One region of the Citrobacter europaeus genome, then DNA from elsewhere that is predicted to be linked to it. Evidence: predicted binding sites of a transcription regulator. Region 1 holds the regulator's gene; the other holds the start of a gene.

Region 1 (16,327 bases):
CCAGCGGTAACCGTGCAACGTCTTTACCAAGCAGAGATTTAAAACGGGCGGTATCGTGGCTGTCGAGCTGATTAAACATCCGCAGTTGCTGCTGATGCGACAAACCCGCACGGTAGTTGTCCATCCACGCCATACAGGTCTGGGCATCAATAGATTGCGGATCGTATGAGATATCAGTATTGGCGAGGAATCCCCAGAGGGGGAAAGTAAAGCCGCGATAGTTCATGGCGGCATCTTCGGCATCAGCCTGCAACCACTGGCGCGCATCGCCAAAATGTTCGCCCACCACATACGCCTCTGGCTGGGTTTCTTTTGCCGCCTGCGTAATACCGGCCACGTGCTGCAGGTTGTTGCGCGCGCCACCGGTCTCTCCCAGCATGTGCACCACATCCAGACGCCAGCCGTCCATACTCCACGGCGCTTTCAGCCAGTGGCGGACGATACTGTCTTCGCCGCGATAAATTTCATTCACCAGACTTGCGGAGGAAAAGTCCAGCTTAGGCAGGCTGGCATACCCCAGCCAGTCGAGCGCGACACCATCATCTGAAAAATGATACCAGTCGCGCCAGGGAGATTGCGGATTATGGCACGCCCCGTCGGTTCCCCGATTATGCCGGTCAAACCAGGCGTGCGAATCGCCGCTATGGTTAAAAACACCGTCGAGAATCAGCCGTATGCCCTGCCGTTGGGTGTTGTGACGCAGGCGCAGCAGTGCCCTGTCGCCGCCAAACTGTGGATCAACATGGCGGTAATCTTCGGTATCGTATTTATGCACGCTCGGCGCGGTAAACACCGGATTCAGATACAGCGCCGTGACCCCTAACGTTTTCAGGTACGGCAGCTTTTCACTGATGCCATCCAAATCACCGCCATAAAACGTGGAGCCGCCGGCCTGAGCCATAAGCGGCTCGTCCCACTCGCGCCGCACAATATCGTGCCCGGCCGCGTGGTGGTAATAGACATTATCCTGAGCCGCTTCACGCGACTGGCTGCGGGCAAAACGGTCCGGGAAAATTTGATAGAAAATCTGATCGGCGACCCACTGCGGACCGTTATCCGGCACATCAATCGCAAACTGCTCCAGACGCGCAGGCGGAAAACGGCTGAAACCCTGCGGGGTAAACCACAGCTGACGATCGAGCCAAAGTAATTTAAAGCTATAGCGTCGACGAGGCTGCCCGCTGGAGAGATCGATTGCCGCTCGCCACGCGGTCACGCCCGGCTGCGGCTGGCTGCGCTGCTTGTGCATAGCCAGCGAAATCTCTTCGTTATCGTTTTCTGCGCGTAGCGTCACCCGCTGGGGTGGATTCTCCCCCGCCAGCCATAATGTAATCGTCAGTTGATCTTTGTTTTGCTTAACAAATGGGGCAACCGGAAGGTGCCAGGCGTTCAACATCACGTATCCCCTTTGATGATAATGACGTCACCTTGCCATAGCGAAGTGCAGGATCACTCCTCATCTTAACGTTTATTGGGGGAGGAGCTCGGGGGAGGAGAAAATTGCCGGGTAACATCAGGCTACCCGGCAAAAATATTACTGCGCTTCAGCCAGTTGACGCTCGCGACGGCGCTTGAAAACCCAGCCGGCCAGCAGCAGGATAATCCACGCAAAGCCGACGTACAGCGAAATACGGGTATCCGGATGATAGCCGATAAGCGCGATGATAAAGACCAGGAAAATTAGGCCAATAACGGTCGTCACAACCCCACCCGGCACTTTAAATTTCAATGCCTTGACCTCTTCCGGCGGCAGACGACGACGGAAGGCAATCTGCGACAGCAGGATCATAATCCACACCCATACCGTGGCGAAGGTCGCCAGAGAGGCGATCACCAGGAAGACGTTTTCCGGCATGATGTAGTTAAGATACACCGCAAACAGCAGCGCGATGGTCATCACCATCACCGTGACCCACGGCACGCCACGACGCGAGGTCTTAGCGAACATTTTCGGGGCGCTGCCCTGCTCTGCCATACCGTGCAACATACGACCCACGCCGAAGACGTCAGAGTTGATGGCCGACAGCGACGCGGTCAGTACGACAAAGTTGAGGATCCCGGCGGCAAAGGTAATGCCCATATGCTGGAACGTCAGAACGAACGGGCTACCGTCGGTGCCAACCTGGTTCCATGGGTAAATGGACATGATGACGAACAGCGTCCCCACGTAAAACACGAGGATGCGCATCGGTACGGAATTGATGGCGCGCGGAATAGATTTTTCCGGGTCTTTGGCTTCACCTGCGGTAATCCCGATAATCTCAATCCCGCCGTAGGCGAACATTACCATTTGTAACGACATCACCATGCCGAGCCAGCCGTTGCTGAAGAAACCGCCGTTGCTCCACAGGTTATGGATACCGGTCGGTTGCCCGCCGTTGCCAATCCCCCAAATGATGATGCCGAAACCGGCGACAATCATGATGATAATGGTGGCGACCTTAAAGAACGAAAACCAGAACTCCAGCTCGCCAAACACCTTCACGCTCATCAGGTTGATGGCGCAGATAATCAGCACCACGCTGAGGACCCAAATCCAGTGCGGAACGGCAGGGAACCAGACCCCCATGTAAATACCAAAGGCAGTCACGTCGGCAATAGCGACAATCAGGATTTCAAAACAGTAGGTCCAGCCGGTGATGTAGCCTGCCAGCGGTCCAAGGTTTTCCTGCGCGTAGCGCGAGAAGGAGCTGGCAGCCGGGTTATGAACGGACATTTCGCCCAGCGCACGCATAATAATATACGCCGCTACACCGCCGATAATATAGGCCAGCAATACGCTTGGCCCCGCCATTTTGATGGCATCGGCCGAGCCGTAGAACAGCCCAGTGCCAATTGCTGAACCTAATGCCATAAAGCGAATGTGCCGGGTGCTCAGCCCACGCTTTAGCTTGTTATTACTTTCCATCGATTCCTAACCTGTTAACACAATAAAAAAACCACGGGGCCATATTAATAGCCCCGTGGTTAAAACTTATTGTCAGTGATATTAGTGTGCGCTGGAGGTCACTTGTCGACCCGCTGCGCGATCCCAGATAACTGCCAGGATCACCATCACGACTGTTGGCATCAACCACGCCAGCCCCTGCTCCGCCAGCGGTAAACGCTGGGTCCAGGCCGGTAACACGTCGCCAATTGCAGAAGCTTTAATGCCATCAAGGATACCAAAAATCAGGCTGATAAACATCGCAGGTGCAATGACGCGGGAAGAATTATGCCACCATGAGCGGGTAAAGCTTAATACAACCAGTGCGATACATGGCGGATAGATAGCCGTCAGCACCGGAATAGAGATCTGAATCAGATGGCTCAGACCCAGGTTAGAGACCACCATCGAGAAGCCGCCGAGGATAAATACCAGCGTACGATAAGACAGTGGAACATACTGGGCAAAGAACTCTGCGCATGCGCAGGTCAGGCCAACCGCGGTGACCAGACAGGCGATGAAAATCAGCGCCGCCAGCAGGAAGCTTCCCGCGCCACCAAAGGTGTGCTGAACATACGCATGCAAAATTGCCGCGCCGTTAGCAGACTGATCGACCAGAATCGCGCTATCTGAACCCAGACGGAACAGCGCGAGATACAGCAGCGTTAAGCCCACACCCGCCATCAAACCCGCCCAAACGGTGTAACGGGTCAGCAGACGCGCTTCAGTAACGCCACGCGAGCGAGCAGCGTTAACGATAACAATACCAAATACCATCGCGCCCAGCGTATCCATGGTCAGATACCCGTTCACGAAGCCATTAGAAAACGCCGCAGTTTGATAGGCCTCCATCGCATTACTGATCGGGCCCGCTGGCCAGACAATTGCAGCGACAGACAGTACCACCAGCGCCAGAATTTTCAGCGGCGCCAGGAAATTACCAACCGTATCCAGCAGTTTACCCGGATACAGTGAAACCAGAATGACAATCGCGAAATAGATAACGCTATAGATAAACAGCGGCAACGCAGAGTCACCGGTCAGCGGTGCAATCCCGACTTCGAAAGAGACCGTCGCGGTACGTGGAGTAGCAAATAACGGCCCAACTGCCAGATAGCAAACGGTCGCCAGCAGCAGACCGGCGACTTTACCGATAGGCGTGCTCAGTCGGTCCACACCACCACCGACTTTCGCCAGCGCGACAACGGTAAGCACCGGCAAACCAACGGCGGTAATCAAAAAGCCAAAAGCCGCAGTCCAGACGTGTTCACCTGCCTGCAAACCAACCATTGGGGGGAAGATGATGTTACCTGCACCAACGAACAGTGCAAATGTCATAAATCCCAAAGCGATAATATCGCGCGATTTTAACTGATGGGTCATAAAGTCTTACTGCCTGTGGATGTGGTGTTGAAAATAATAAATTTTTGCCTTTCCCTGGGGGACAATACAGCGGCATTTTTGCTCAATTCCAGCGGGAAACACTCCCGAGCTGGCGCGGCGAAGAATAGTTTTTCGATTTACCGCGCAAATGCAGTCGGTATGACAGCACCTGGAGCGCAATTTAAACGCTTATAACGTTTTAAAGCAAGGTGGGATCCAAAAACCAGAACAATATAGCGATATGAAAAATTGGGTTAGCACAAAACACCATTTCATGGAAAAAGGTATGGGTAATAGTTCGAACAAAAAACAATCAAACGTCGTAAAATTCAGGAGTCATATATTGACCGCATGGAAAAAGCCAGCTTGTGCTGGCTTTTGGAAAGTTAATCTTACGAATGTGCTTTAACCGTTACTTTTGGCAATCAAACGTTCTGGGATCACGAAACTAAATCGCGTCCCCTGACCTGGTTCGCTTTCGATATTCAAGCGGCTGTCGTGATGATGCAGCGCATGCTTCACGATGGCCAGACCCAGCCCGCTACCGCCTGTTTGCCGCGATCGCGCTTTATCCACTCGGTAAAAACGTTCGGTCAAACGTGGAATATGCTCGGCGGCAATGCCCGGACCGTTATCTTCCACACAAAACTCCGCCCCCGACGCCACATGCTGCCAGCGTACGGTAATGTGCGTTCCCGCAGGCGTGTGGTTTACTGCGTTGTAGACGAGATTCGAGATAGCGCTACGCAACTGTTCCTCGTTACCCCGCACGTTCAGGCTGTTATCAACATCAAAGGTAAACGTATGTTTTTGCTGGCTCAGCGTCTGCGCTTCATGCTCAACTACGCGCAGCATCATGGGTACATCGACCTTCTCATTCAGTTGCAACGTCGGTGCAGCCTCAATTTTTGACAGCGTCAGCAGCTGTTTCACCAGTCCTTCCATGCGGTACGTTTGTTCACGCATGGTATGCAGCGCTTTTTCACGCGTCGTCCCTTCCAGCGGATGCTCCTGCATCATTTCCAGGTAACCCTGTAACACCGTCAGCGGCGTACGCAGCTCATGGCTGGCGTTGGCAAAAAAGTTACGTCGTGAACCTTCAAGTTGGTGCATCTGGGTAACGTCGCGCGCCACCATCAGCAGTTGCTTATCGGTGTAGGGCATCACGCGAATTTCCAGATGCCGTCCGGTATTGAGCACCAGATTGATAGGCCGGCTAAAGTCGCGCGTTTTCAGATATTGTGTGAATTCCGGATAGCGAAGCAGGTTAAGAATATTTTGCCCGCTATCGTCCGGCCAGCGCAGTCCCAGAACCTGCTGAGCCAGTCCGTTACACCAGAAGATACCGCCTTCTTCGGTGGTCAACACCACCGCGTCGGGTAGCGATTCCGCCCCGCTGCGAAAACGTTTAATCAGGTTACCCAGTTCTCGACGGCGCTTTTTGTTGCGAAGCTGCATTTGATGCAGCCCATATAACAGCGGCTCCCAACTGCCTCGCCCCGGCGGCGGCGTCATGCTTCTGTCGACCCATAGCCACCAGGACAAACGTAATAGATTCCAGAAATGCCAGATAAGCAGGCCCGTTACCGACGCCAGTAAAAACCAGGGCAGGTAACCGAAAAAAGCGCTAAGGATAAATGCCGGTATGCAGCACAGGATCAGCTCCAGTACCAACCTTTTCCATGACAATCGTTCTAGCAAACGTCTTACTCCATTTACGGCCTACTCCATCAGGCCATGATTCTTGTCAGTCAGAAGCGGGTCGAAAAACGATATCCCGTCCCGCGAACCGTCTGCACCATACGATCGTGTCCGCTGTGCTCCAGCGCTTTACGTAAGCGGCGGATATGCACATCCACTGTCCGGTCTTCCACGTAGACATTGGTTCCCCAGACATGATTGAGGAGTTGTTCACGGCTGTAGACACGCTCAGGGTGAGTCATAAAGAAGTGCAACAGTTTGAATTCGGTCGGCCCCATATCCAGCGGATCCTCGCCGGTCATCACGCGATGCGAGGTCGGATCAAGGCTTAGCCCCTGCATCTCAATAACCTCTTCCACCGCCATCGGGGAAATACGACGCAGAACCGCTTTAATACGCGCCACCAGCTCCTTGGGAGAAAACGGCTTGGTAATATAGTCATCCGCGCCGGTTTCCAGACCCCGAACGCGGTCTTCCTCTTCACCTCTCGCCGTCAGCATCATCACAGGGATGTCCCGCGTCATCGCTTCGCGCTTGAGATGTTTAATAAACTGCAGACCCGAGCCGCCGGGAAGCATCCAGTCAAGTAAGACGAGATCCGGCCAGGGTTCATTGAGTTGGTTCACAGCACTGTCATAGTCTTCGGCTTCAACGGGTTGAAATCCGTTTTGCTCGAGCACGAAGCAGACCATTTCACGAATTGGAGCTTCATCTTCTACGACCAGAATACGTCTCGCCATGATTTGCCCTGTTTATAATTAAATCGTTTGCCATCAATACAGTGCCATTATGCGTCAGTTTTATGACAGATTTATGAAAAGATAGCCCAGGTTTAACGCAGCCCGGTGAATTATGACAGCCCGGAGACAAGATATTAACGTCCTTACAGGGTTATAATCCCCGCCATTGTTTTATCGTCATGGAACTCTTATGCGTATCCTTCACACGTCTGACTGGCATCTGGGCCAAAATTTCTACAGCAAGAGCCGCGCCGCTGAACATCAGGCCTTTCTCGACTGGCTGCTGGAAACGGCGCAATCCCAGCAGGTGGATGCCATAATTGTGGCAGGCGATATTTTCGATACTGGCTCACCGCCAAGCTATGCCCGAGAGCTGTATAACCGCTTTGTCGTCAATTTGCAGCAAACCGGCTGTCATCTGGTGGTGCTGGCAGGTAACCACGACTCCGTCGCCACGCTCAATGAATCTCGCGACATTCTGGCATTTCTCAACACCACGGTCGTTGCCAGCGCCGGCCATGCGCCGCAAATTCTGCTACAACGCGACGGCACCCCGGGGGCAATCCTGTGTCCGGTTCCTTTTTTACGTCCGCGCGACATCATCACCAGCCAGGCTGGACTGACAGGACAAGAAAAACAGCAGCATTTGCTGGGCGCGATTACTGATTATTACCAGCAGCAGTATCAGGACGCCTGTACGCTGCGCGGCGATCGGAATATCCCCATCATTGCGACCGGACATTTGACCACCGTCGGCGCCAGTAAAAGTGACGCCGTACGTGACATTTATATCGGTACGCTGGACGCCTTCCCGGCACAAAACTTCCCACCAGCGGACTACATCGCGCTGGGACATATTCACCGGGCGCAGGTTATCGGCGGCACGGAACATATCCGCTACTGCGGTTCGCCGATTGCGCTCAGTTTTGACGAGTGCGGCAAAAACAAATGTGTACATCTGGTGAGCTTTGAAGCGGGGAAACTCAGCGCCGTTGAAAATCTCACCGTCCCGGTCACGCAGCAGCTTGCAGTACTGAAAGGCGATTTAGCCGCCATTACCGCCCAGCTTGACCAGTGGCGCGACATGCAGCAAGAGCCGCCGGTGTGGCTGGATATTGAAATCACCACCGACGACTATCTGCATGATATGCAGCGCAAAATCCAGGCCTTAACCGAAGATTTACCGGTAGAGGTGTTACTGGTGCGCCGCAGCCGGGAACAGCGCGAACGTATCATGGCCAATGAACGGCGTGAAACGTTAAGTGAACTGAGTGTGGCGGAAGTTTTTGACCGCCGTCTGGCGCTGGAAGAACTCGAAGAACCACAGCGTGAGCGGCTTAACCAGCTGTTTAGCGCAACCTTGCACACGCTTGCCGGGGAGGCTGAAGCATGAAAATTCTCAGCCTGCGCCTGAAAAACCTCAACTCCCTGAAGGGAGAATGGAAAGTCGATTTTACCGCCGAGCCTTTTGCCAGCAACGGGCTGTTTGCCATCACCGGACCAACGGGGGCGGGGAAAACCACCCTGCTGGACGCGATTTGCCTTGCGCTGTACCACGAAACGCCACGCCTGAATACCGTGTCACAGTCGCAAAACGACCTGATGACCCGCGACACCGCAGAGTGTCTGGCCGAGGTCGAATTTGAGGTGCGGGGCGAAGCCTACCGCGCTTTCTGGAGTCAGAACCGGGCACGCAACCAGCCTGAGGGCAACCTGCAGGTCCCGCGCGTAGAACTGGCCCGCTGCGCCGATGGTAAAATCCTCGCCGATAAAGTCAAAGACAAGCTGGAGATGACCGCCGAGCTTACCGGGCTGGATTACGGTCGTTTTACCCGTTCGATGCTGCTGTCTCAGGGGCAGTTCGCCGCATTTCTTAATGCCAAACCGAAAGAGCGCGCCGAGCTGCTGGAAGAGCTAACCGGCACTGAGATCTACGGCCAAATTTCCGCGATGGTGTTTGAAAAACACAAATCAGCGCGTACGGCGCTGGAAAAACTGCAGGCCCAGGCCAGTGGCGTTGCGTTATTAGCACCAGAGCAGGTGCAATCCCTGACAGAGAGTTTGCAGGTACTTACTGACGAAGAAAAACAATACATTACCAGCCAGCACGTCCAGCAACAGCACCTCAACTGGCTTATTCGGCAAAATGAGCTACAAACGGACATAAATCGCCACCAGCAGGCATTACAGGCTGCTCTTCAGGCGCAAGAAGACGCGCAGCCACAACTGGCGGCGCTGAGTCTGGCGCAACCGGCCAGAGCGTTACGCCCACACTGGGAGCGAATCCAGGAACAAACGGCTACTATCGCGCGCACGCGGCAGAAGATTCAGGAAGTGAATGCTCGCTTACAAAGCAGCTTAGCGCTGCGCGGGCGCATCCGTCAGCAGGCGCACACGCAATCGACCGCGATGCTCGCCGGACAACAGACGCTAACCGACTGGCTGAACGAACATGACCGCTTCCGCTTGTGGAGTAGCGAACTGGCAGGCTGGAAAGCACTGCTGGCCCAACAGTCCGATGCCAGTGCCCAGCTACGCCAGTGGCAGCAGTTGCGAGAGAACGACATGCGTAAGCTCGATGCGCTGGCGCTTCCCACGCTGACCCTTTCGCCGCAGGAGGTAACACAAGCGCTGGCGCAACATGTGCAGCGTCGTCCGTTACGTCAGCGACTGAGCAACCTGCACGGACAAATCGCCCCGAAGCAAAAGCAGCTGGCGCAGCTACGCGCCACGCTTGTACAGCGTCAGCATGAGCTGACTCAACGCAACGCGGTGCTTGCCGAAAAACGTCAACGTTATAAAGATAAAAATCAGCAGCTTGCCGATGTGAGAATCATTTGTGAGCAGGAAGCCCGTATCAAAGATCTGGAAAGCCAGCGGGCATTACTGCAATCCGGTATGCCTTGCCCGCTTTGCGGCTCCACCGCACATCCGGCAATTGAGCGCTATCAAACGCTCGAACTGAGCGTGAATCAGACGCGACGTGAGGCGCTGGAAAAAGAGGTTAAAACGCTGGCCGATGAGGGTTCAACGCTACGCGGACAGCTCGAGGCAATAAGCCAGCAGCTTCAGCGGGATGAACGCGAAGTACAGACGCTTTCTCAGGAGGAGCAAGCACTTACTCAAGAGTGGCAGACGGTCACCGCCAGCCTCAACGTGACGCTGCAACCGCAGGATGACATCGCCCCATGGCTTGCTACCCAGGAAGAGCATGAGCAGCAGCTTCACCAATTGAGCCTGCGCCATACCCTGCAGGCGCAAATCGCCGCGCATACAGAGCAAATAACTCAGCTCCAGCAGCATATTGAACAGCGTCAGGCGGCGCTAACCGCCGAGCTGGCCCGTCATGGCCTGTCCCTTCCGGCTGAGGATAACGTCGCCTCATGGCTAAGCGAACGGGCGAACGAAGCCCAAATGTGGCAACAACGCCAGAGCGAACTGAGCGCTTTACAGACCCAAATAGCCCAGCTTGCGCCGCTGCTGGAAACGCTGCCAGAAACCGAGGCACTTCCTGAAAACAATAAGGGTCTGTCGCTGGAAAACTGGCGGCAGGTGCACGACGATTGCCTCTCCTTACAGGGGCAGTGGCAAACGTTGCAACAGCAGGAGGCGCAGGACGTTCAGCGCGCCGCAGAAATTCAGGCACAGTTTGATGCCGCATTGCAGGCCAGTATTTTTCCCGAACGCGATGCCTTTATTGCCGCCCTGCTGGATGAAGAGACCTTCACCCGTCTTGAGCAGTTAAAGCAGTCACTCGAAGGCCAGCAGCAACAGGCGCAAACCCTGCTTAATCAGGCTCAGCAGGCGCTGGCGACTCATCAACAACAGTTTCCAACTGGGGTGGATCTCACACTCACGGCACAACAACTGCACGATGCGCTGGCAAAACTCACCCAGAAGCTACGGGATAACACCACTCGTCAGGGCGAAATTCGCCAGCAGTTGAAACAGGATGCTGACAGCCGCCAGCAGCAGCAGGCGCTGATGCAGGAGATGGAAAAGGTCGCGCAGCAGGTCGAAGACTGGGGATATCTGAATGCGCTGATCGGCTCGAAAGAGGGAGATAAGTTCCGCAAGTTTGCCCAGGGGCTAACGCTGGATAATCTGGTCTGGCTTGCCAACAACCAGTTGACCCGTCTGCACGGCCGCTATCTGTTGCAGCGCAAGGCCAGCGAAGCGCTGGAGCTGGAAGTGGTTGATACCTGGCAGGCCGATGCCGTGCGTGACACGCGCACGCTCTCCGGCGGCGAGAGCTTCCTCGTGAGTCTGGCGCTGGCGCTGGCGTTGTCCGATCTGGTCAGCCACAAAACGCGGATTGACTCCCTGTTCCTCGACGAAGGTTTCGGCACGCTGGACAGCGAAACGCTGGATACCGCCCTGGATGCGCTCGATGCGCTCAATGCCACCGGCAAAACGATTGGCGTCATCAGCCACGTTGAAGCGATGAAAGAGCGCATTCCGGTACAGATCAAGGTTAAAAAAATCAACGGACTGGGCTACAGCAAACTCGACAAGATGTTTGCGGTGGAGTAATCGACCAGCGGATGTGGTTTCACAGGCCGTATAAGCGCTGGCGCCCTCCGGCACTCTATGTAGCACAATATTGCATACTCAGGGACGGATATGAAATGGCATTCCACTTCGCTTATCCGCAAGCTATCGCTATTGGCGGCGAACGTTCGCCGCTATGACGCACGTCCTGCGTCTTTCTTGTTGGCAGGTGGTATGAAAAAAGTCATTTTCTCTTTAGCGCTGGGGACATTTGGTCTGGGCATGGCCGAATTTGGCATCATGGGTGTACTCACCGAGCTGGCGCGGGACGTGGGCATTTCCATCCCTGCTGCCGGCCATATGATTTCGTTTTACGCTTTTGGCGTGGTGCTGGGCGCGCCCATTATTGCGCTCTTTTCCAACCGCTTTTCGCTCAAGCATATTCTGCTGTTTCTGGTCACGCTGTGCGTGATTGGCAACGCCATCTTCACCCTCTCCTCCTCTTACTTCATGCTGGCGGTAGGCAGGCTGGTTTCCGGCTTCCCGCATGGCGCGTTTTTCGGCGTAGGCGCGATTATCCTGTCGAAGCTGGCCCGTCCGGGAAAAGTCACCGCCGCCGTCGCGGGCATGATTTCGGGGATGACCGTGGCCAATCTGGTTGGCATTCCCGTCGGCACCTGGCTGAGCCAGGAATTTAGCTGGCGTTACACGTTTCTGCTGATAGCCGTCTTTAATATTGCCGTAATAGTCTCGGTCGCTTTTTGGGTCCCCAATATCAGCGATGAGGCAAAAGGGAAACTGCGCGAACAATTTCACTTTTTGAAAAGCCCCGCCCCGTGGTTCATCTTTTCCGCCACCATGTTTGGTAACGCCGGGGTATTCGCCTGGTTCAGCTACGTCAAACCGTACATGATGTACATTTCCGGCTTCTCCGAAGCGCTGATGACCTTCATCATGATGCTGGTGGGATTAGGAATGGTGTTGGGAAACCTGCTGAGCGGTCGGCTGTCTGGCCGCTATACGCCGCTGCGCATTGCGGTAATAACCGACTTTGTGATTGTGCTGGCTCTGCTGTTGCTCTTTGCCTGTGGCGGAATCAAAGCCGCGTCGCTGACCTTCGCTTTTATTTGCTGCGCAGGCCTGTTTGCGCTGTCGGCGCCGCTGCAAATTTTACTGCTGCAAAACGCTAAAGGAGGGGAGCTGTTGGGTGCGGCTGGCGGGCAAATTGCCTTTAACCTCGGCAGCGCGATTGGCGCTTACTGCGGTGGCATGATGCTGACGCTGGGCTTTGCCTACAACTACGTGACGCTGCCGGCGGCACTGCTGTCGTTTTCTGCGATGTCGTCACTGTTGGTGTACGCTCGCCTGAAGCGCGCAGTCCCCCTGATGACACACGCTGCCGGATAGCATCTGCGCTACCCGGCTACGCGAACATTACTCCTGCGGCCACAGCCAGGCCGCACCGCGAACGCCGCTAGAGTCACCGTGTAGCGCTCTGCGTAAAGGTGTTTCGCATTCGCCGCCAAAGACAAACTGCTTAATCAACGTCGGAACATTTTGATACAGTCGGTCGACATTGCTCATTCCGCCGCCCAGCACAATGACGTCCGGATCGAGAATATTTACCACATGCGCCAGTGATTTCGCCAGACGAAGCTCATAGCGGCTCAACGCCTGCTCCGCCAGAGCATCCTGCGCATTAACGAGGCTGATAATTTCACTGCCCTTGAGCAGCTTACCGCTCAGACGCTGGTAGTCGGTGGCAAAACCGGTCCCGGAAATGAAAGTTTCAATGCAGCCTTGTTTGCCACAATAACAGGGGACTTCCTGTCGAAAACGCAGCTCATCTTCATCCATCCACGGCAGCGGATTATGCCCCCACTCCCCTGCGGTACCGTTGCCGCCCGTGTGCGCCCGACCATTCAGCGCCACGCCAGCGCCACATCCGGTGCCGATGATCACCGCAAACACGGTTTGCGCCCCTGCCGCCGCGCCATCCACCGCCTCTGAAACCGCCAGACAGTTGGCATCATTTGCCAGCCGAACTTCACGATTCAGACGCGCACTCAAGTCTTTGTCAAAAGGTTGCCCGTTAAGCCAGGTCGAGTTGGCATTCTTCACCACCCCGGTGTAAGGAGAAATTGAACCAGGAATGCCCATCCCCACGGTTCCCGTCTGCCCGGTGGCTTTTTCCGCCATCTCCACCAGCGCAGCGATGGTTTCTATCGTTTGCCGATAATCATCGCGCGGCGTGGGCAAGCGATGGCGAAAAAGCTGTTCGCCCACATCGCCAAGCGCGATAACTTCCGTTTTCGTACCGCCCAAATCGATACCTATACGCACTGTTTACTCCTCTTCCCGATTAACAATGCAAGCATAGCGACAATTCGCTATCATGCCCGCTGGATTTAACGACAAGGCCGTGGAAATTATCATGCTGTGGTTCAAAAATTTAATGGTTTACCGTCTTAGCCGCGATGTTTCTTTGCGTGCCGAAGAGATGGAAAAACAGCTGGCATCAATGACGTTCACCCCTTGCGGTAGCCAGGATATGGCAAAAATGGGCTGGGTTCCGCCGATGGGATCGCACAGCGATGCATTAACGCATACCGCCAATGGCCAAATTATTATCTGCGCCCGCAAAGAAGAAAAAATTCTGCCGTCGCCGGTTATCAAACAGGCGCTGGAAGCCAAAATATTCAAACTGGAAGCTGAGCAAGGTCGCAAACTCAAGAAGACCGAAAAAGACTCGCTGAAAGATGAAGTTCTGCACTCATTGCTGCCGCGCGCCTTTAGCCGTTTCAGTCAGACAATGATGTGGATCGACACCGTCAACGATCTGATCATGGTTGATTGCGCGAGTGCGAAGAAAGCCGAAGATACGCTGGCGCTGCTACGTAAGAGTCTCGGTTCGCTGCCGGTCGTTCCGCTGACGATGGAAAACCCTATTGAGCTGACGCTGACCGAATGGGTTCGCTCCGGCACAACGGCTCAGGGATTCCAGTTGCTTGATGAAGCCGAACTAAAAGCGATCCTTGAAGACGGTGGTGTGATCCGCGCGAAAAAGCAGGATCTGGTCTGCGATGAAATCGCCGTGCATATCGAAGCGGGCAAACTGGTCACCAAGCTGGCTCTCGACTGGCAACAGCGCATTCAGTTCGTTATGTGTGACGACGGCTCTGTTAAGCGTCTGAAGTTTAGCGACGAGCTGCGCGATCAGAACGAAGATATCGACCGCGAAGATTATGCTCAGCGTTTTGATGCCGATTTTATCCTGATGACGGGTGAACTGGCGGCGCTGATTAAAAGTCTGGTGGAAGGATTAGGCGGCGAAGCGCAACGTTAAGCTGTGTTTACCGAATGGCGGCTCAATGTCGCCATTCGTCATTTTTACGCTTACAGATAGCGGCAAAGATAGGATGTTGGCTCTGCCACCTGCAGATGAAACTCGCTGCTGCCCGGCACGTTAAACACGTCCCCCGCGGCATACACTTTCCACTCGGTTTCCCCTGGTAGCAGCACGTTCAGTGCGCCGCTGACGACCGTCATCTCTTCAGGCGCCGCGGTACCAAAGGTATATTCACCTTCAGCCATCACGCCAACACTGGCGCGGCCAGTACTGCTGCTGGTAAAACCGATCGATTTTACTTTGCCGGAAAAGTATTCATTACTTTGAAGCATACAACTGGCCCTATCTCGTGATTAAGTTAACAACCAATATAGGGGGGTGACGTTCCACCTGTCACGCAAAATTACGTCAGCAGCTCCGAAGCCAGCCGGGCAATCAGCACATTGGACAGAAGAACCGGGACATCCAGCGATTTTTGCAGTAAATCGCGATGGCGTTGATTGAACCCCAGGCAGTCCAGCATGATGACATCCGCACCTTGCTCCAGCAGTTCTTTTCCGGCATCAATCAATTGTTGTTCGCTACCGTGGATCGGATTCGCCACGGCATACACTGGTGGGGTTTGTAGCACCTGCCATTTTTGCGCCTGGGCTTTAAGCAATTCAGTGACGGGAACAATAACCCCGACCTGATGCCCATCGACAATCGAGGCCACCAGCGGTGGGATAATCCGTAACGGTTCCAGCAAAATGCTGTTGCGGGCGGTCAGGCGAGCGATTGAGGCGGTACTCATCAGCAGGATCACGTCAAAGCCCTGGTTATCCAGCACCTCCACGATACTTTGCAGCGAGCGTTCTACCTTCTGGCGTGAGACATGCGCGAGTTGGTGGTCGCTGAGCAGCGTTAATAAATGCTCGTCACCGGGCGAAACCCCGTACTCAGCCATCACATCCTCTCGCCGCATCTGTCCCAGCAGACTGTGGTGAGTGATGTGCTGTTCATCGATATATTCCGTCAGGAGCGGTAATACCTCACACATCGGCACAACGCCAATCGTGAGGATAGCCAACGACGTACTCATTTGTTGCTCCACCGTCTTCTTACTTTGCTGTGAAATCCCGGACATGTGCCGGGCGCTGACCTGCGCTACAAATGCTCAAAAGCGTAGCAGCAGATCGGCGGTGTATTGTGTAAAGATTCCAAATAATTCCAGTAATGGATTGTTATTGTTTAATTTTCAATTTTTACTGTATACGGCGAAATCTAAAAAAATGTGATGCACGCCCGTACTGGCACTTTTCAGAATCGTGCCAGGGCGGTGATTAAGATCAGGCTTTATCGGGGTCTTCGTAGCGCTTTTTGGCATCCATAGCTTCCTGCGCAGAAGGATGCTCACTGATCAACGAATTCGGTTTAGGGTGATCGGCTCGAAGCTGATACCAGGTTACCGTCTGGCCTGGCGTCCCTTTTTCAACCGTAACAATCGTCGCTTGACGTGGGTAAGGTGGTTTTGTCGGCATAGTTCTTCCTTTTCACTGGATGAACATTAAGTATAGACACCGCCCTGCAACCGTGGCGCTGCCTGCGCCAGTATCCCAAGAATGTCTTCCACCACCTGTGAAGGCGGATTGGTGGCATCAACGATATAGTGCGCAGCCTCACGATACAGAACATCGCGCTGGGCGAGCACTTCCTGCACCTCTTCAGTCAACGGCTTACCGGTTAAAGTTGGGCGCA
Region 2 (16,327 bases), 1.0 Mb from region 1:
CAGAGGGAAATCCGGGTAATTGTAGGTCATTATCGGCTGTTTTAAAAATCAGTAATCACCTGTTTTTCAATGAAAAATACGAATAGCTATTGATCTGGACACTAATTAACAATTGATGATTTTGCCAACAGTACACATAGCGCGATATACTAAAAATTCTCGCAGCAACTGAACGTTAAGCCTATGAAATACGATACATCCGAGCTTTGTGACATCTATCAGGAAGATGTCAACGTCGTGGAACCGCTGTTCTCTAACTTTGGAGGACGGGCGTCGTTTGGCGGACAAATCATCACGGTAAAATGTTTCGAGGACAACGGGTTGCTGTACGATCTGCTCGAACAAAACGGCCGTGGTCGTGTTCTGCTGGTCGATGGCGGCGGTTCTGTCCGTCGTGCACTGGTCGATGCCGAACTGGCAAGACTGGCCGTACAGAATGAATGGGAAGGTCTGGTCATCTACGGCTCAGTCCGCCAGGTAGACGATCTGGGAGAACTGGATATCGGCATTCAGGCGATTGCCGCCATTCCGGTAGGTGCTGCAGGTGAAGGGATTGGGGAAAGCGATGTGCGCGTCAACTTTGGCGGCGTGACGTTCTTCTCCGGCGACCACCTGTACGCCGACAACACCGGGATAATCCTCTCCGAAGACCCGCTCGATATCGAGTAAAGAAAATACCGCAAGTCGGTGTGAGGCCAGTCAGTTAAACAACTGACTGGTTTTTTTTTGCCGCTCCCCCTTTCGATTCCCCCATCCTGCGCATTGACGAAGAAAAAACTCTCTCTATACCTAATGATGAATCTCATCACTCTCATCACGAGGTCATCATGCATATCGATCTGACAGGTAAAAAAGCGCTGGTCACAGGGGCCAGTCGAGGGTTAGGGCGCGCCATCGCACTGTCGCTGGCGAAAGCCGGTGCTGATGTTGTTATAACCTATGAAAAATCTGCGGAGAAAGCCCAGGCCGTTGCCGATGAAATTACAGCGCTTGGCCGCCATGGTGAGGCCATTCAGGCAAACAGTGCTGACGCTCAGGCAATTCAGAACGCCGTAAACCGCACGGTACAGTCACTTGGAGGACTGGATATTCTGGTCAACAACGCTGGGATCGCGCGCGGCGGCCCGCTGGAGTCGATGTCACTGGAAGACATCGACGCATTGATTAACGTGAATATCCGTGGCGTGGTGGTAGCCATACAGGCCGCGTTGCCACATCTCCCTGAAGGTGGGCGAATTATCAATATTGGCAGTTGCCTTGCCAACCGCGTCGCCCAACCGGGGATTGCTGTTTACGCGATGACTAAATCAGCGCTCAACTCGCTAACCCGTGGCCTGGCTCGCGATCTCGGCCCACGGGGTATTACCGTTAATCTTGTCCATCCTGGCCCAACTGACAGTGATATGAACCCAGCAGATGGCGAGCAGGCAGAATCCCAACGGCAGCTTATTGCTACAGGGCATTATGGAACACCGGAGGATGTTGCAGCGGCGGTGACGTTTCTGGCAAGCCCAGCGGCTGGGCAGATTTCCGGCACCGGTCTGGACGTAGATGGGGGTTTGAATGCCTGAAACGAACGTTGTATTGCGGTAAGCTATTGTATTGCCGGATGACAGCTTGCGCCTTATCCGGCCTACAAACTCGTACTCTAAATCCTCTAAAGATTTCGCGTCAGGGCAAGGCGGCAAGTAAGTGAATCCCCAGGAGCATAGGCCACTATGTGACTGGGGTGAATGCACGCAGCCAACGCCGCCATAACGTGAAATATGACGAGGATTAGACTTCTTCCATACGACCCAGCAAGGCATGCAGACGATCCTGCCAGCCGTTCTGCTGTTCTTTCAGGTTGTTGTTCTCACGCTCCAGCTCTTCACGCTGCTGCTGTGCAGACTGAACTTCCTGCGACAGTGAGTTGTTTTTTTCTTTCAGCTCTTCGATTTCCATCTGCAACAGCGTGATGGTATCAATCGCCTGCTGTACTTTTGCTTCCAGTTTCTCAAACACTTCTAATGACATCGTCATACCTCTCCTGAATTGCAAGGCGTTGATGGATAAAAATCCTCGTCCCGATAACCGGCGACGCCTTAATAAAAACGAGCGCACTCTACTTAACACCGATTGTATGAAGCCGCGTCATCCCTGTCCAGCGGCATCCCGCGCAGATTGCGGTTTGCAACACTTTTAGTCTTTCTCCTGGTGACATTACTGTCATAACTCTTAAGTGTTAACAGGTTGTTCAGTGAAATGATTCAGCTCACACTATTTTTGTATAACAAATACCGCGCAATGGCGCGAAAACGCTCATTTTGTTGATGGAGTACACACATTTTAATTTCGATATTTCTCGTTTTTGCGCGTTAACGATAAATTAACAGTGTGCCTACCGGCTCCGGGGATGTCAGTGACCTTCTCGCAAACAATAAACATTAAACTCTCTTCAGGATCCGATTATGAGTCAAACCTCAACCTTAAAAGGCCAGTGCATTGCTGAATTCCTCGGTACCGGGTTGTTGATTTTCTTCGGTGTGGGCTGTGTCGCTGCACTCAAAGTAGCTGGGGCTACTTTTGGTCAGTGGGAAATCAGTGTCATCTGGGGTCTGGGGGTAGCAATGGCTATCTATCTGACCGCAGGCGTTTCTGGTGCACATCTGAATCCAGCGGTAACCATCGCACTCTGGCTGTTCGCCTGTTTTGATAAACGCAAAGTTGTCCCTTTTATTATTTCGCAAATTGCCGGCGCCTTTTGCGCAGCGGCATTGGTTTACGGGCTTTATTACAATCTTTTCCTCGATTTCGAACAAACTAACCATATCGTGCGCGGCAGTACCGAGAGCCTGGGTCTGGCAGGTACTTTCTCCACCTACCCGAATCCGCATATCAATTTTGTGCAGGCCTTCGCGGTTGAAATGGTCATTACCGCTATTCTAATGGGGCTGATTCTGGCTCTGACCGACGATGGTAACGGTGTGCCTCGTGGTCCGCTGGCACCGCTGCTGATCGGTTTGTTGATTGCCGTTATTGGTGCTTCCATGGGGCCGCTGACAGGTTTTGCCATGAACCCGGCACGTGACTTCGGACCGAAACTCTTCGCCTGGATGGCCGGATGGGGTGAGATTGCCTTCACGGGTGGTCGCGATATCCCTTACTTCCTGGTCCCGGTGTTTGGCCCGATTACCGGCGCGATTTTAGGCGCATGGGCATATCGCAAACTGATTGGTCGTCATTTACCGTGCGATGTCTGCGCGATTGAAGAAAAAGACGTTGCGACCAACACTCAACAAAAAGCTTCGCAGTAATGTGACTACGGGACAAAAAAATTATGACTGAAAAAAAATATATCGTTGCGCTCGACCAGGGCACCACCAGCTCCCGCGCGGTCGTAATGGACCACGATGCGAATATCGTTGCCGTTTCACAGCGCGAATTCGAGCAAATCTACCCGAAAGCAGGTTGGGTAGAACACGACCCAATGGAAATTTGGGCGACCCAAAGCTCAACGCTGGTAGAAGTTCTGGCGAAAGCCGATATCAGTTCCGATGAGATTGCAGCGATCGGTATTACCAACCAGCGTGAAACCACCATCGTCTGGGAGCGTGAAACCGGTAAACCAATCTATAACGCTATTGTGTGGCAGTGTCGTCGTACCGCGGATATCTGCGAAAAGCTCAAGCGCGACGGTATGGAAGAGTACATCCGCAATAACACCGGTCTGGTCATTGACCCGTACTTCTCCGGCACCAAAGTGAAATGGATCCTCGACCACGTAGAAGGCTCGCGTGAGCGCGCTCGTCGCGGTGAACTGCTGTTCGGTACCGTAGACACCTGGCTTATCTGGAAAATGACGCAGGGACGCGTACACGTAACGGATTACACCAACGCCTCGCGTACCATGCTGTTCAACATCCACTCTCTGGACTGGGATGACACGATGCTGGATGCGCTGGATATTCCGCGAGCCATGCTGCCAGAAGTACGTCGTTCTTCTGAAGTGTACGGTCAGACCAACATCGGTGGTAAGGGCGGCACGCGTATTCCTATCTCCGGTATTGCCGGTGACCAGCAGGCGGCACTGTTTGGCCAGCTATGCGTGAAGGAAGGGATGGCGAAAAACACTTACGGTACCGGCTGCTTCATGCTGATGAACACCGGCGAGAAAGCCGTTAAGTCCGAAAACGGACTGCTGACCACCATCGCCTGCGGACCGACCGGGGAAGTGAACTACGCGCTGGAAGGTGCGGTATTTATGGCTGGCGCCTCCATCCAGTGGCTGCGTGATGAAATGAAACTCATCAGCGATGCATTCGACTCCGAATATTTCGCTACCAAAGTGAAAGATACCAACGGCGTGTACGTCGTTCCGGCATTCACCGGCCTTGGCGCACCGTACTGGGACCCGTATGCACGCGGGGCCATCTTCGGTCTGACCCGTGGCGTAAACTCCAACCACATCATCCGTGCAACGCTTGAGTCAATTGCTTATCAGACCCGTGACGTACTGGAAGCGATGCAGGCTGACTCCGGTATTCGTCTGCATGCCCTGCGCGTCGATGGCGGTGCGGTAGCCAACAACTTCCTGATGCAGTTCCAGTCCGATATTCTCGGCACACGCGTTGAGCGCCCGGAAGTCCGCGAAGTCACCGCATTGGGTGCGGCATACCTCGCCGGTCTGGCTGTTGGCTTCTGGCAAAATCTGGATGAGCTGCAGGAGAAAGCGGTTATCGAGCGTGAATTCCGCCCTGGCATTGAAACCACCGAACGTAATTTCCGCTACAGCGGCTGGAAAAAAGCGGTCAAACGCGCCATGGCGTGGGAAGATCACGACGAGTAATACGTCATTGCCGGATGGCGACTGTGCCTTATCCGGCAATATCTTCGTGCGGGGGCAACCCCGCACACACATCAATAATCGCCCACCCTCCCCTGTGCTACACTTCGCGCCATTCCTTTCTGCTACGAGTTTGCAATGAGACGAGAACTTGCCATTGAATTTTCACGCGTGACCGAAGCGGCCGCGCTGGCTGGCTATAAATGGCTGGGCCGCGGCGATAAAAATACCGCTGACGGCGCGGCGGTAAACGCCATGCGTATTATGCTCAATCAGGTCAACATTGACGGCACCATCGTGATTGGCGAAGGTGAGATTGATGAAGCGCCGATGCTGTTCATCGGCGAGAAAGTCGGAACCGGTAACGGTGATGCAGTCGACATCGCCGTCGATCCTATCGAGGGCACGCGCATGACGGCCATGGGCCAGGCGAATGCGCTGGCGGTGCTGGCGGTGGGCGATAAAGGCTGTTTCCTGAACGCGCCGGACATGTACATGGAAAAGCTGATTGTCGGCCCTGGCGCAAAAGGGTCCATCGATCTGAACCTGTCGCTGGAAACCAATCTGCGAAACATTGCAGCCGCGATGAACAAACCGCTGAGTGATCTGACCGTCACCATTCTGGCAAAACCACGTCATGACGAAGTTATTGCAGAGATGACGAAACTGGGCGTGCGCGTCTTCGCTATTCCTGACGGCGACGTTGCGGCCTCGATTCTGACCTGCATGCCAGACAGTGAAGTTGACGTGCTGTACGGCATTGGCGGCGCACCGGAAGGCGTGGTTTCCGCAGCCGTGATCCGCGCGCTGGACGGCGACATGCAGGGCCGTCTGCTGGCGCGTCACGACGTCAAAGGCGACAGCGAAGAGAACCGTCGTATTGGCGAGCAGGAACTGGCCCGCTGTACCGCTATGGGCATCGAAGCAGGCAAAGCGCTGCGTCTGGATGAAATGGCGCGCAGCGACAATGTCATTTTCTCCGCCACTGGCATCACCAAAGGCGATCTGCTGGAAGGGATTAGCCGTAAAGGCAATATCGCGACCACCGAAACGCTGCTGATCCGCGGCAAATCGCGCACGATCCGCCGCATTCAGTCGATTCACTACCTCGATCGCAAGGATCCCGATGTGCAGGCGCACATCCTGTAATTGATTTGATCAATAGAGCCTTCCAGCCCATCCGGGCTGGAAATCTTTCCTCCAACGAACGAAGATAAGGCAATCAAAGCAGACAGGAGAAAACCATGGCAGATTGGGTAACAGGCAAAGTCACAAAGGTGCAGAACTGGACCGATGCCCTGTTTAGTTTGACCGTGCGAGCTCCGGTTCTTCCTTTCACTGCTGGTCAGTTCACCAAGCTTGGCCTTGAGATCGACGGCGAGCGCGTCCAGCGCGCCTATTCCTACGTCAATGCGCCTGACAACCCCGACTTAGAATTTTATCTGGTGACGGTTCCCGACGGTAAACTCAGCCCCCGCCTGGCGGCGCTAAAACCTGGCGATGAAGTCCAGGTGGTGAGTGAAGCCGCTGGCTTCTTCGTGCTGGATGAGGTCCCTGATTGCGAAACGCTATGGATGCTGGCAACCGGCACGGCTATCGGCCCGTATTTGTCGATTCTGCAGTTAGGCAGAGACCTGGATCGCTTTAAAAATCTGGTGCTGGTCCACGCCGCGCGCTATGCCGCCGATTTGAGCTACCTGCCGTTGATGCAGGCGCTGGAAAAGCGCTATGAAGGTAAATTACGCATCCAGACGGTTGTCAGCCGGGAGACAGCTGCAGATTCGCTGACCGGGCGCGTACCGGCGCTGATTGAAAACGGTGAACTGGAAAAAGCGGTAGGGCTGCCAATGGATAAAGAAACCAGCCATGTGATGCTGTGCGGAAATCCACAAATGGTACGCGATACGCAGCAACTGCTGAAAGAAACCCGGCAGATGACCAAACATCTGCGCCGTCGACCGGGCCATATGACTGCTGAGCACTACTGGTAAGAGCGTTTTACTTGCCCGGTAAGCGCCCCCGGGCATTTTGCCGAATGGCGACGCTAACGCGCCTTATCCGGCCTACGAGTCAGCTCTGTACTTCACGTCCTGCGTATCTTTACCATATTTATTTTCGTCCTGGGTGCCAACGAACGCGCCCAGATCGATGAGCATGCCGACCAGAATCAGCGTCGGAACAAAGCGGCCAACTGCCCATTGCCAGACGCCGGGCAACATCGCCCAATTTCCGGCAAGCAGCATCCAGGCCAGAATCATCAACAGCGCCCACGCCCCGGAACGTCCCCGATCGTGCAGGCGTTTTACCGTCACTGCCGCCGTCGGCCACAGCAGACACACCAGACAAAATGCCGCGGTCTGAATATCGAGTAATTGCTTGCTCGCCAGCGAGAACAGAACCAACATACCGACAATCCACAGACCTATCCAAATCCAGAAATCACGGCGCCCGAGGCGCCCTTTAAATGAGAATAACCACTGCTGTATGGTCATGTAAGTTCCTTTATTATTACCTTCCAGAACAGTTTACCCTTTTGACAAGCTCGACGGTTACCGTTTTAATCGTGAGCAGTGAGAATGAAAGGTACGATTGATGAAGCAAGGATTTACACTGTTTTTATTATTGTTTTCAGCCTTAACCGCAAGCACTGCGGCACTGGCGGAAGCGCCATCGACGGCAACCACGGCCCCCTATTTACTGGCGGGTGCGCCGACTTTTGACCTGTCGATTAGCCAGTTTCGCGAAAACTTTAATACGCAGAATCCGAAGCTTATCCTGAATGAGTTCCGCGCCATCGACAGCAGTCGCGATCGGGCAAATCTCACCCGCGCGGCCAGCAAAATCAATGAAAACCTGTATGCGTCCTCCGCCCTTGAGCGCGGCACCTTAAAAATCAAAAGTATGCAAATAACCTGGTTGCCGATTCAGGGACCAGACCAAAAGGCAGCCAAAGCGAAAGCGCTGGAATATATGAGCGCCGTCATCCGCACCGTCGCGCCGCTGCTGACGAAAGAACAGAGCCAGAAAAAGCTGCAAAAACTGCTCGCAGCGGGCAAAGGTAAGCACTATTACGCCGAAACTGAAGGCGCAATTCGCTATGTTGTTGCAGATAACGGGGAAAAGGGGCTGACCTTCGCTGTTGAACCGATTAAGCTGGCACTATCAGAAAGTCTTGAGAAGGCGAATTCCCCCTAAATTATTCACGTTTCAGGAAGGCGGCGACGCAACGAATCCCCTGGAGCTTACATCAGTAAGTGACAGGGGTGAGAGAGTACAGCCAACGCACCTGCAACGTGCAGAATGACGGGGAAATGATAAAAAGCAAAGCCTTTCAGGGGATGAATCTCTATACTGTTTCACAGACCATGCTGCCCTGACGGGCGGCCATATTCCTTAATTCGCTGACAAGCGTGGAGAAATGAAATGCGACATCCTTTAGTGATGGGTAACTGGAAACTGAACGGCAGCCGCCACATGGTAAACGAACTGGTTGCTAATCTGCGTAAAGAACTGGCTGGCGTTGCTGGCTGTGCAGTAGCGATTGCTCCGCCGGAAATGTATATCGACCTGGCGAAACACGCCGCTGCCGGTAGCCACATCATTCTGGGCGCGCAGAACGTTGACCTGAACCTGTCTGGCGCATTCACCGGTGAAACAAGCGCGGAAATGCTGAAAGATATCGGCGCGCAGTACATCATCATCGGTCACTCTGAACGTCGTACTTACCACAAAGAGTCTGACGAGCTGATCGCTAAAAAATTCGCCATTCTGAAAGAACAGGGTCTGACTCCGGTTCTGTGCATCGGTGAAACCGAAGCAGAAAACGAAGCGGGCAAAACTGAAGAAGTCTGCGCACGTCAGATCGACGCCGTTCTGAAAACTCAGGGCGCGGCAGCATTCGAAGGCGTCGTCATCGCTTACGAACCAGTATGGGCTATCGGTACCGGTAAATCTGCAACTCCTGCTCAGGCTCAGGCTGTTCACAAATTCATTCGTGATCACATTGCTAAAGCTGACGCGAAAATCGCTGAACAAGTTATCATCCAGTACGGCGGTTCCGTGAACGCAGCCAACGCTGCTGAGCTGTTCGCTCAGCCGGACATCGACGGCGCGCTGGTTGGCGGTGCTTCTCTGAAAGCAGATGCCTTCGCGGTCATCGTTAAAGCAGCAGAAGCCGCTAAACAGGCTTAAGTTGTATGACGGGAGGAGCACTCCTCCCGTCGCATCAGGTCTACCAGTATCCCAGCCAGTGCCACCAAAAGGCGCCGGTTACCCCCCAAATGGTCAGGTTGACCACGCTCATTACCAGCCCCGTTTTCCACCACTCCGCCAGCGTGACATAGCCTGAACCAAAGATGATAGGCGCAGTACCCGTGCCATAGTGCGTGAGCGACATCATCAGCGAGGAGGAGAAGCCGAGCATCAACCCAAGTAGCGCCGGCGGCGCCCCCAGGCCTAATCCTGCGGCGAAGAACGCAGCGAACATCGCCGTAATATGTGCAGTTGTACTGGCGAAAAAGTAGTGCGAGTAGACGTAAAGCAGGATCAGCAGTAGCGTCGCAATACTCCAGTGCACACCCAGATGGTCGATTGCGCTACCCACGCTGGTTGCCAGCCACCCCACCAACCCCAACTTGCTGAGAAAATCCGCCATCATCACCAGCGCGGCGAACCAGACTATGGTATCCCATGCTCCACGGCACTTAAGAATGTCATCCCAGCTTAATACGCCCGTCATCAACAGAATCGACAAACCAATTAACGCGGCGCTGGTAGGATTTACACTCCAGCTACTGCCCATCAACATTGCGGGAACGCCCGCCCACAGGCAAAGCAGCAAAATGAAGACGGCCAGGGTAATTTTCTCTGCCAGTGAAAGCGGACCTAGCGCCTCCAGTTTTTGTCGTGCGAACTGAGGCGCATTTGGCGTGCGTGTGATGGCTGGCGGGTAGAGCCACCAGATAACAATCGGCATGACGACCAGTGAGACCACCGCGGGAAGCAGCGCGGCGATAGCCCACATTCCCCAGGTCATATTCAGCACCCCATCCGTTCCCTTCGTTAAAAAGCTAACGATTAAGGGGTTAGGCGCGGTCGCGGTGATGAACATTGCCGAGCTGATGGGGTTAATGTTGTAATTCACCAGCGCCAGATAGCGGCCCGTTGAGCCATTCTCGTTGTTGCCCGGTTGCGATCCGAGGCTTTCCGCAATCGCCCGCATTACCGGATGGATAATGCCGCCGCCACGCGCGGTATTGCTTGGCGTTACGGGTGCGATCAGCGTTTCCGCAAGGGTTAATGCCCACGCAATACCCAGCGTTCTTTTACCAAACAGCGCAATAAACCCGTAGCCAATACGCGCGCCCAACCCGGTCTTTAACAGGCTTTGCGACAGCATGATGGATAAACCAATCAGCCAAATCAGTTGATTAGAGAAGCCACTCAAGGCATCGTTCAGCGCGGCCGAGGGTTTACCGGGGTTAGTGACGCCGGTCATCGCCACCAGCATAATCGCCACAACCGCAATGGCGCCAATGGGCATGGCTTTACCGATAATCGCTGCGATCGTACCAATGAACAACGCCAGCAGATGCCACGCTTGCGGAGTGACATCAGGCGGACACGGGATAACAAACCAGATGGTAAGCGTGATCGCGAGCGAAATGATGGCAGGCCAACAGCGGATAGGGGTCAAACTGTCCATGAATCAATCCTTGAGTTTCCAGTGCACAAATCTGCGCCCCGGTATTAACCGCCATCAGCCCAAATAAAACAATTCATCATCTCACAAAACAAAAAATTAACATTTATATACAGTTATAATTTATCCAGCATACTGAACCAGAGATAATCCAACGGCAGAAGCAACAGATACGTTGCCGCCGCCAGCGAAATGCACAGCAACATCCCCGCCCTCGCAGGCACTTTCCCAAGCGCCATCGCCACCACAATCGGCGAAGCCTGATACGGCAGCAGCGGTGTGGAATATCCCAATACCTGAATCATAATCACCGACAGCAGCGGAAACCCCGTCGCATCGGCAAAACTTTGTGCCAGCGTGGTATACAACGCCGGAACACCGTTCGCTGTCATAATAAAATTGAGCGCGGTGGTAATGCCTGTCAGCGCGAGAAAGCTGGTAAACGGTTTTTCCGCATCCAGCGGCATCACCTGTAACAGCGCCTCGCCCACAGCGCTGCCAATGCCGGTCTGGGTGACGGTGATCGCCAGACCCAAAATACCCGCTACGTAAATACAGGTGCGAATATTTACCCCAGTGGAAAACTCATCGCCATTGATAAAACCAACCCGTGGTAGCAGTGTGATAACCGCCGCCGCCAGCCCGGTCCACGCAGGACCAATACCATGCCAGCTTTCGCTAACCCACAGCAGCAGCACCACGGCCAGCATCCAGGCCAGGCGTTTTTCATCCCGACTCATCGGCTCCAGCGGTGTGAGATCGCGCGGCGCATGGGGCTTACCAGGGAACAGCCAGCAGATAAGCACGATAAGCACCGCCCCCTTAAGCCAGCCCAGAACTGGCGTATGCAGCAGCAAATAGGGAAGATAATTGAGGTGGATGCCGTAAGAGCCTTCCGCCGCGCCGCTCATCACCAGATTCGGTACGTTAGCGGGTAAAATCGTCGCGGAAAGCTGGAACGTGCCAAACCCAACGGCCAGCGCCAGACCATACCAGGCGCGCGTACCGTCGTTAATCCCGGCCCGCTTCGCCATCGCCGCGACAATCGGCATCAGCAGCGCAATGCGGCCCATGTTGGATGGCATCACAAACGCCAGCGCGTAACTCAGCAGCACCACGCTCGCCACCATTAACGGCCAGGAGTCGGTCAACCGCGATGACAGCGCCCTCGCCGCCCTGTCCGCCAGCCCCGTTTTACGAATCGCGATACCCAGCACAAATCCACTGAAAACCAGCCAGAACGCCGACGACGCGAAGCCGCCAAAAATCACATCCGCAGGCGCGACTTTGGCAACCATCGCTACGGCAAAGAACAGTAGCGCCGTTATAAACTCCGGCAGCAGCGACGTGGCCCAGAGCAGGATGGTGATGCCAACCACCAGAGAGGGGATAAACAGAGGGTGTGTAAGCCAGAGCGACATGCCTGTCTCCTGTTGTTTTTTTCAACAAGAATACGGGGACAAGCATGCGGAGTAAACGCCAGATTAGGTGGGGTTAACGCAGAATATCACACTGATGATCCTGAATTTCCTCAGCGGAGGCGAGATTGAGCGCTAGCAGATTGCGCTGGGTCGCCAGCAGGACAAAAGACTCATCGCTCTGACGCACCATCGCCAACGCATAGCTGCCCATATGCTCACGCGCATCCGGCACCTCTTCTGCCAGCATCATAAATGGGCTGCGTTGCGCCAGTTCATTTTCCGTGACGCGGCGCGCCAGATATTCATGACCGCGCAGCCCGCCAGGTAAAGGCAGCCAGCGGGTGCTGATTTTCGCCAGATTGTCATCCAGCTGTTGTCTGACGTCAGTTCGCAGGCAGGAGATATGAATGTGCAGGTGATTTTGCGTACGCCCGCTACGCGAGTTAATGGTCAGCGATACCGCTTTGTCAGGGATTTCGTGGCCGTATTTCTGGCTCATAAAGCTGCGCGCCTGCCAGGCCAGCCAGAAAAAGTTCGGCGTGCCTGATTTCAACAGTAGCGGGCTTTCCGTACCGTTGATGCGGTAAGTGGGCATCAACAAATATTGCAAAGGGCCATTTCGGTCTTTGAATACCACATATCCGGCATCCGGCTTCACTTCTGCGCACGGCGCGGGATCCTGCTGCTGCAACTGGTGCGGCAGGCATTGCTGAAGAACAATCTGGCGTAATGCGTCCGGGTTGCCGGTGAATTTCCAGTACCCGATACCTGCAGCGGCGGCGACCACAATCACCGCCAGTAAAAGATAGCCTGCTTTTTTCATTACGCGTTTCCTGTATCCCATTGAAGGGCAAGAGTAACGCAAAACCATGACAAATAAAAAACCCGGTCGCATTAAGCCACCGGGTCGGTAAATCACAGATTTATTTATCGTTTGCTGATCTGGTCGAACGTACCGCCGTTAGAGAAGTGCTCTTTCTGCGCTTTCGTCCAGCCGCCAAACTCTTCGTCGATGGTGAACAGCTTCAGCTTCGGAAATGCGTTTTCGTATTTCTTCGCAACGTTAGCATCACGTGGACGATAGTAGTTTTTCGCTGCAATTTCCTGGCCTTCCGGGGAGTAGAGATACTTCAGGTAAGCCTCTGCCACCGCTTTGGTGTCTTTCTTTTCCACGACTTTGTCGACCACGGAAACGGTCGGCTCCGCGAGGATGGATTCACTCGGCGTCACTATCTCGAATTTGTCTTTACCCAGCTCGTTCGTTGCCAGTAGCGCTTCGTTTTCCCAGGCGATCAGTACATCACCGATACCGCGTTCAACGAAGGTATTGGTTGAGCCACGCGCACCGGAATCCAGTACTTCAACGTTCTTATACAGGGCTTTCACGAAGTCTTGTGCCTTGGCCTGATCGTTGTTGTTGTGGTACAAGGCATAGCCCCATGCCGCCAGATAGTTCCAGCGTGCGCCACCGGAGCTTTTCGGATTCGGCGTAATGACCGACACGCCAGGTTTGATCAAATCGTTCCAGTCATGAATTTGTTTAGGATTGCCTTTGCGGACCAGGAACACGATGGTGGAGGTATACGGCGCGGAGTTATCCGGCAGGCGCTTGATCCAGTTTTTATCAATTCGACCACGTTCAGCAATGGCATCTACGTCGTAAGCCAGTGCCAGCGTCACGACATCGGCTTCAATGCCGTTGATGACGGAGGTCGCCTGTTTACCCGAACCACCGTGTGACTGGCGGATCACGACGTTGTCACCCGTCTCCTGCTTCCAGTGCGCACTGAAGGCCTTATTGTACTGCTCGTATAGTTCACGCGTTGGATCGTACGATACGTTAAGTAACTGAATATCCTTTGCCAGAACGCTGGTCGATGCCAGCAATAATGTTAACCCTACGCCCCATTTGTTCATCGCCCAGCTCTCTTATGTGATGTTGTGATGAGCAAAGCGTGCCAGAAAGGCATCCAAACATTAAAGAATAAAAAAAGATTTGCTATAACTTCGAGGAATAAATCTGAGGGTTTGCCGGATGGCAGCTAACGTCTAATCAGGCCTACAAGTCTCTGCAACCTGTAGGCCTGATAAGCGAAGCGCCATCAGGCGCGCAAAAAATACAATCAGTACAGTTTTTTCGCGCAGTCCAGCCAGTCACCTTTGAACGGACGCTTCATGTTTTCAATAGCGTCAATAATGTCGTGGTGAACCAGTTTCTCGTTCTGAATACCTACACAGCGACCGCCGTGGCCTTCCAGCAGCAGTTCAATGGCATAGGAGCCCATACGGGATGCCAGGATACGGTCGTAAGGTACCGGAGAACCGCCACGCTGGATGTGACCCAGTACGGTTGAACGCGTTTCACGGCCGGTTTCTTTCTCGATGTAATGCGCCAGTTCGTCAACGTCACACATGTGTTCAGTGATCGCTACAATCGCGTGTTTTTTACCTTTCGCGATACCGGCTTTGATTTCAGCAACCAGATCGTCACGGCTGAATTCTACTTCCGGAACCACCACGAACTCACAACCGCCGGCAATCGCTGCCGCCAGGGTCAGATCGCCACAGTAGCGGCCCATCACTTCAACGATGGAAATACGCTGGTGAGAAGAAGAGGTATCGCGCAGACGGTCAATTGCTTCAACTACGGTACCCAGAGCGGTGAAGTAACCGATGGTGTAGTCGGTACCTTTGATATCGTTGTCGATAGTGCCCGGCAGACCGATGCATGGGAAGCCCATTTCAGTCAGGCGTTTTGCCCCCATGTATGAACCGTCACCACCGATAACAACCAGCGCGTCAATGCCACGCTTTTTCAGGTTTTCGATAGCCACCGCACGCACATTTTCGTCGCGGAATTCCGGGAAGCGGGCAGAACCAAGGAACGTACCGCCACGGTTGATCATGTCGGACACGCTGTAGCGGTCAAGTTGAACCATACGGTCTTCATACAAACCCAGGTAGCCATCATGGATCCCCATGACTTCCAGCCCTTCCGTCAACGCTGCACGTACAACACCACGGATTGCTGCGTTCATGCCCGGCGCATCACCGCCGCTTGTCAACACACCGATTTTCTTAATCATGACTACCTCTGAACTTTGGAATGCAAAATGAAATCTGCTGCCGGAAGTCGATTCCGCATATCGAAACGATCCAACGAATATGCAGATAGTATAACAATCACTTCCTGCTGAATTGATTCAGGTCAGGCCAAATGGTGGTAATTTATACACAAAATGCTGGCCCGGTTCACTTTTTTTACAACGAATTATGAAAGATCAAACATCTTGCCTTCCTTGGGTACGACCGAACAAGGATCCTGATGAATGATGACATCCGATCCCGGGAAACGCCGTAAAATTGCCTGCTCAACCTGTTCAGCCACTAAATGCGCCTGAACGAGCGGCAGATTATCTTCCATTTCCAAATGAATCTGAATAAAGCGGGTCGGCCCTGACTGCCGCGTGCGAAGATCGTGAGCGCCGCTGACTCCGGGCCATGACGTCACAATATCAATAATTTCCTGACGTTCTTCATCGGGTAAAGCACGATCCAATAAAGACTGTACCGCCTCATACCCCATGCGTAATGCGCTATATAAAATATAGATGCCAATCCCGAGCGCAAACAAGGCATCTGCGCGATGCCAGCCGTACCATGCCAGCCCAAGCGCCACGAGAATCGCACCGTTCATCATAACATCAGACTGATAATGAAGCATATCCGCCCTGACGGCCTGACTTTGCGTGCGTTTTACTACCCAGCGCTGAAACGAGACCAGAATGATTGTACACACCAACGCAATGATGGTGACAATCACCCCGACGCCAGGATCTTTCATCGGCGTAGGTTGGATGAGATGCTGAATCCCGGTCAGGAATAAAAACAGCGCCGAACCGGAAATAAACATACTTTGTGCCAGCGCCGCCAGCGATTCCGCTTTTCCGTGTCCGAACGTATGCTCATCATCTGCGGGCTGCAGCGAATAGCGCACCACCAACAGGTTGGTTAACGAGGCCGCGATGTCCACCAGAGAATCCACCAGCGCTGCCAGAATACTGACCGATCCGGTGTACCACCACGCAAAAATTTTGATCAAAAGTAACAGCGATGCCATCACGGTCGCCGCGATTGCCGCCCGGCTAACCAGCCGCCCATAGGTTTGATTCATAAACACTCCTGCCAGGATATGCCGCTAGTATAACGGATGAAGTAAAACAGTCAGGCAATAACCGAGTGACAAATTTTGGGCAAAAAAAACCCCCACATCATGTGGGGGAAGACAGGGATGGTGTCTATGGCAAGGAAAACAGGGTTACTACTGGGAACGTGAGTTGCTACTACTCAATAAATTCAACGATGAGCTTTTTTTCCAGT

The links. The regulator PhoB, encoded in region 1, activates phosphate uptake and scavenging genes when phosphate is short. The targets are predictions, from matches to a motif close to CTGTCATAAAACTGNCNNAT.
Region 2: a site for PhoB is predicted at 2,206-2,225, ahead of WHR59_RS22905 (MIP/aquaporin family protein). Genes of this name have one in related genera too.

The regions. Positions count from the first base shown of each region.
Region 1 covers NZ_CP148084.1:3,878,580-3,894,906, forward strand. Annotated here, with positions in the region: gene malZ (maltodextrin glucosidase) at 1-1,396, opposite strand, end outside; gene proY (proline-specific permease ProY) at 1,535-2,908, opposite strand; gene brnQ (branched-chain amino acid transporter carrier protein BrnQ) at 2,990-4,309, opposite strand; gene phoR (phosphate regulon sensor histidine kinase PhoR) at 4,715-6,010, opposite strand; gene phoB (phosphate response regulator transcription factor PhoB) at 6,061-6,750, opposite strand; gene sbcD (exonuclease subunit SbcD) at 6,941-8,143, shown strand; gene sbcC (exonuclease subunit SbcC) at 8,140-11,283, shown strand; gene araJ (MFS transporter AraJ) at 11,476-12,648, shown strand; gene mak (fructokinase) at 12,676-13,584, opposite strand; gene rdgC (recombination-associated protein RdgC) at 13,676-14,587, shown strand; gene ppnP (pyrimidine/purine nucleoside phosphorylase) at 14,638-14,922, opposite strand; gene WHR59_RS18365 (AroM family protein) at 14,994-15,671, opposite strand; gene yaiA (protein YaiA) at 15,919-16,110, opposite strand; gene aroL (shikimate kinase AroL) at 16,137-16,327, opposite strand, start outside.
Region 2 covers NZ_CP148084.1:4,892,395-4,908,721, forward strand. Annotated here, with positions in the region: gene rraA (ribonuclease E activity regulator RraA) at 184-669, shown strand; gene WHR59_RS22895 (SDR family NAD(P)-dependent oxidoreductase) at 828-1,571, shown strand; gene zapB (septal ring assembly protein ZapB) at 1,777-2,022, opposite strand; gene WHR59_RS22905 (MIP/aquaporin family protein) at 2,451-3,296, shown strand; gene glpK (glycerol kinase GlpK) at 3,320-4,828, shown strand; gene glpX (class II fructose-bisphosphatase) at 4,964-5,974, shown strand; gene fpr (ferredoxin--NADP(+) reductase) at 6,070-6,816, shown strand; gene WHR59_RS22925 (DUF805 domain-containing protein) at 6,889-7,317, opposite strand; gene WHR59_RS22930 (YiiQ family protein) at 7,418-8,020, shown strand; gene tpiA (triose-phosphate isomerase) at 8,249-9,016, shown strand; gene WHR59_RS22940 (DASS family sodium-coupled anion symporter) at 9,057-10,529, opposite strand; gene WHR59_RS22945 (SLC13 family permease) at 10,643-11,947, opposite strand; gene WHR59_RS22950 (CDP-diacylglycerol diphosphatase) at 12,021-12,770, opposite strand; gene sbp (sulfate/thiosulfate ABC transporter substrate-binding protein Sbp) at 12,875-13,864, opposite strand; gene pfkA (6-phosphofructokinase) at 14,071-15,033, opposite strand; gene fieF (CDF family cation-efflux transporter FieF) at 15,219-16,121, opposite strand; gene cpxP (cell-envelope stress modulator CpxP) at 16,269-16,327, opposite strand, start outside.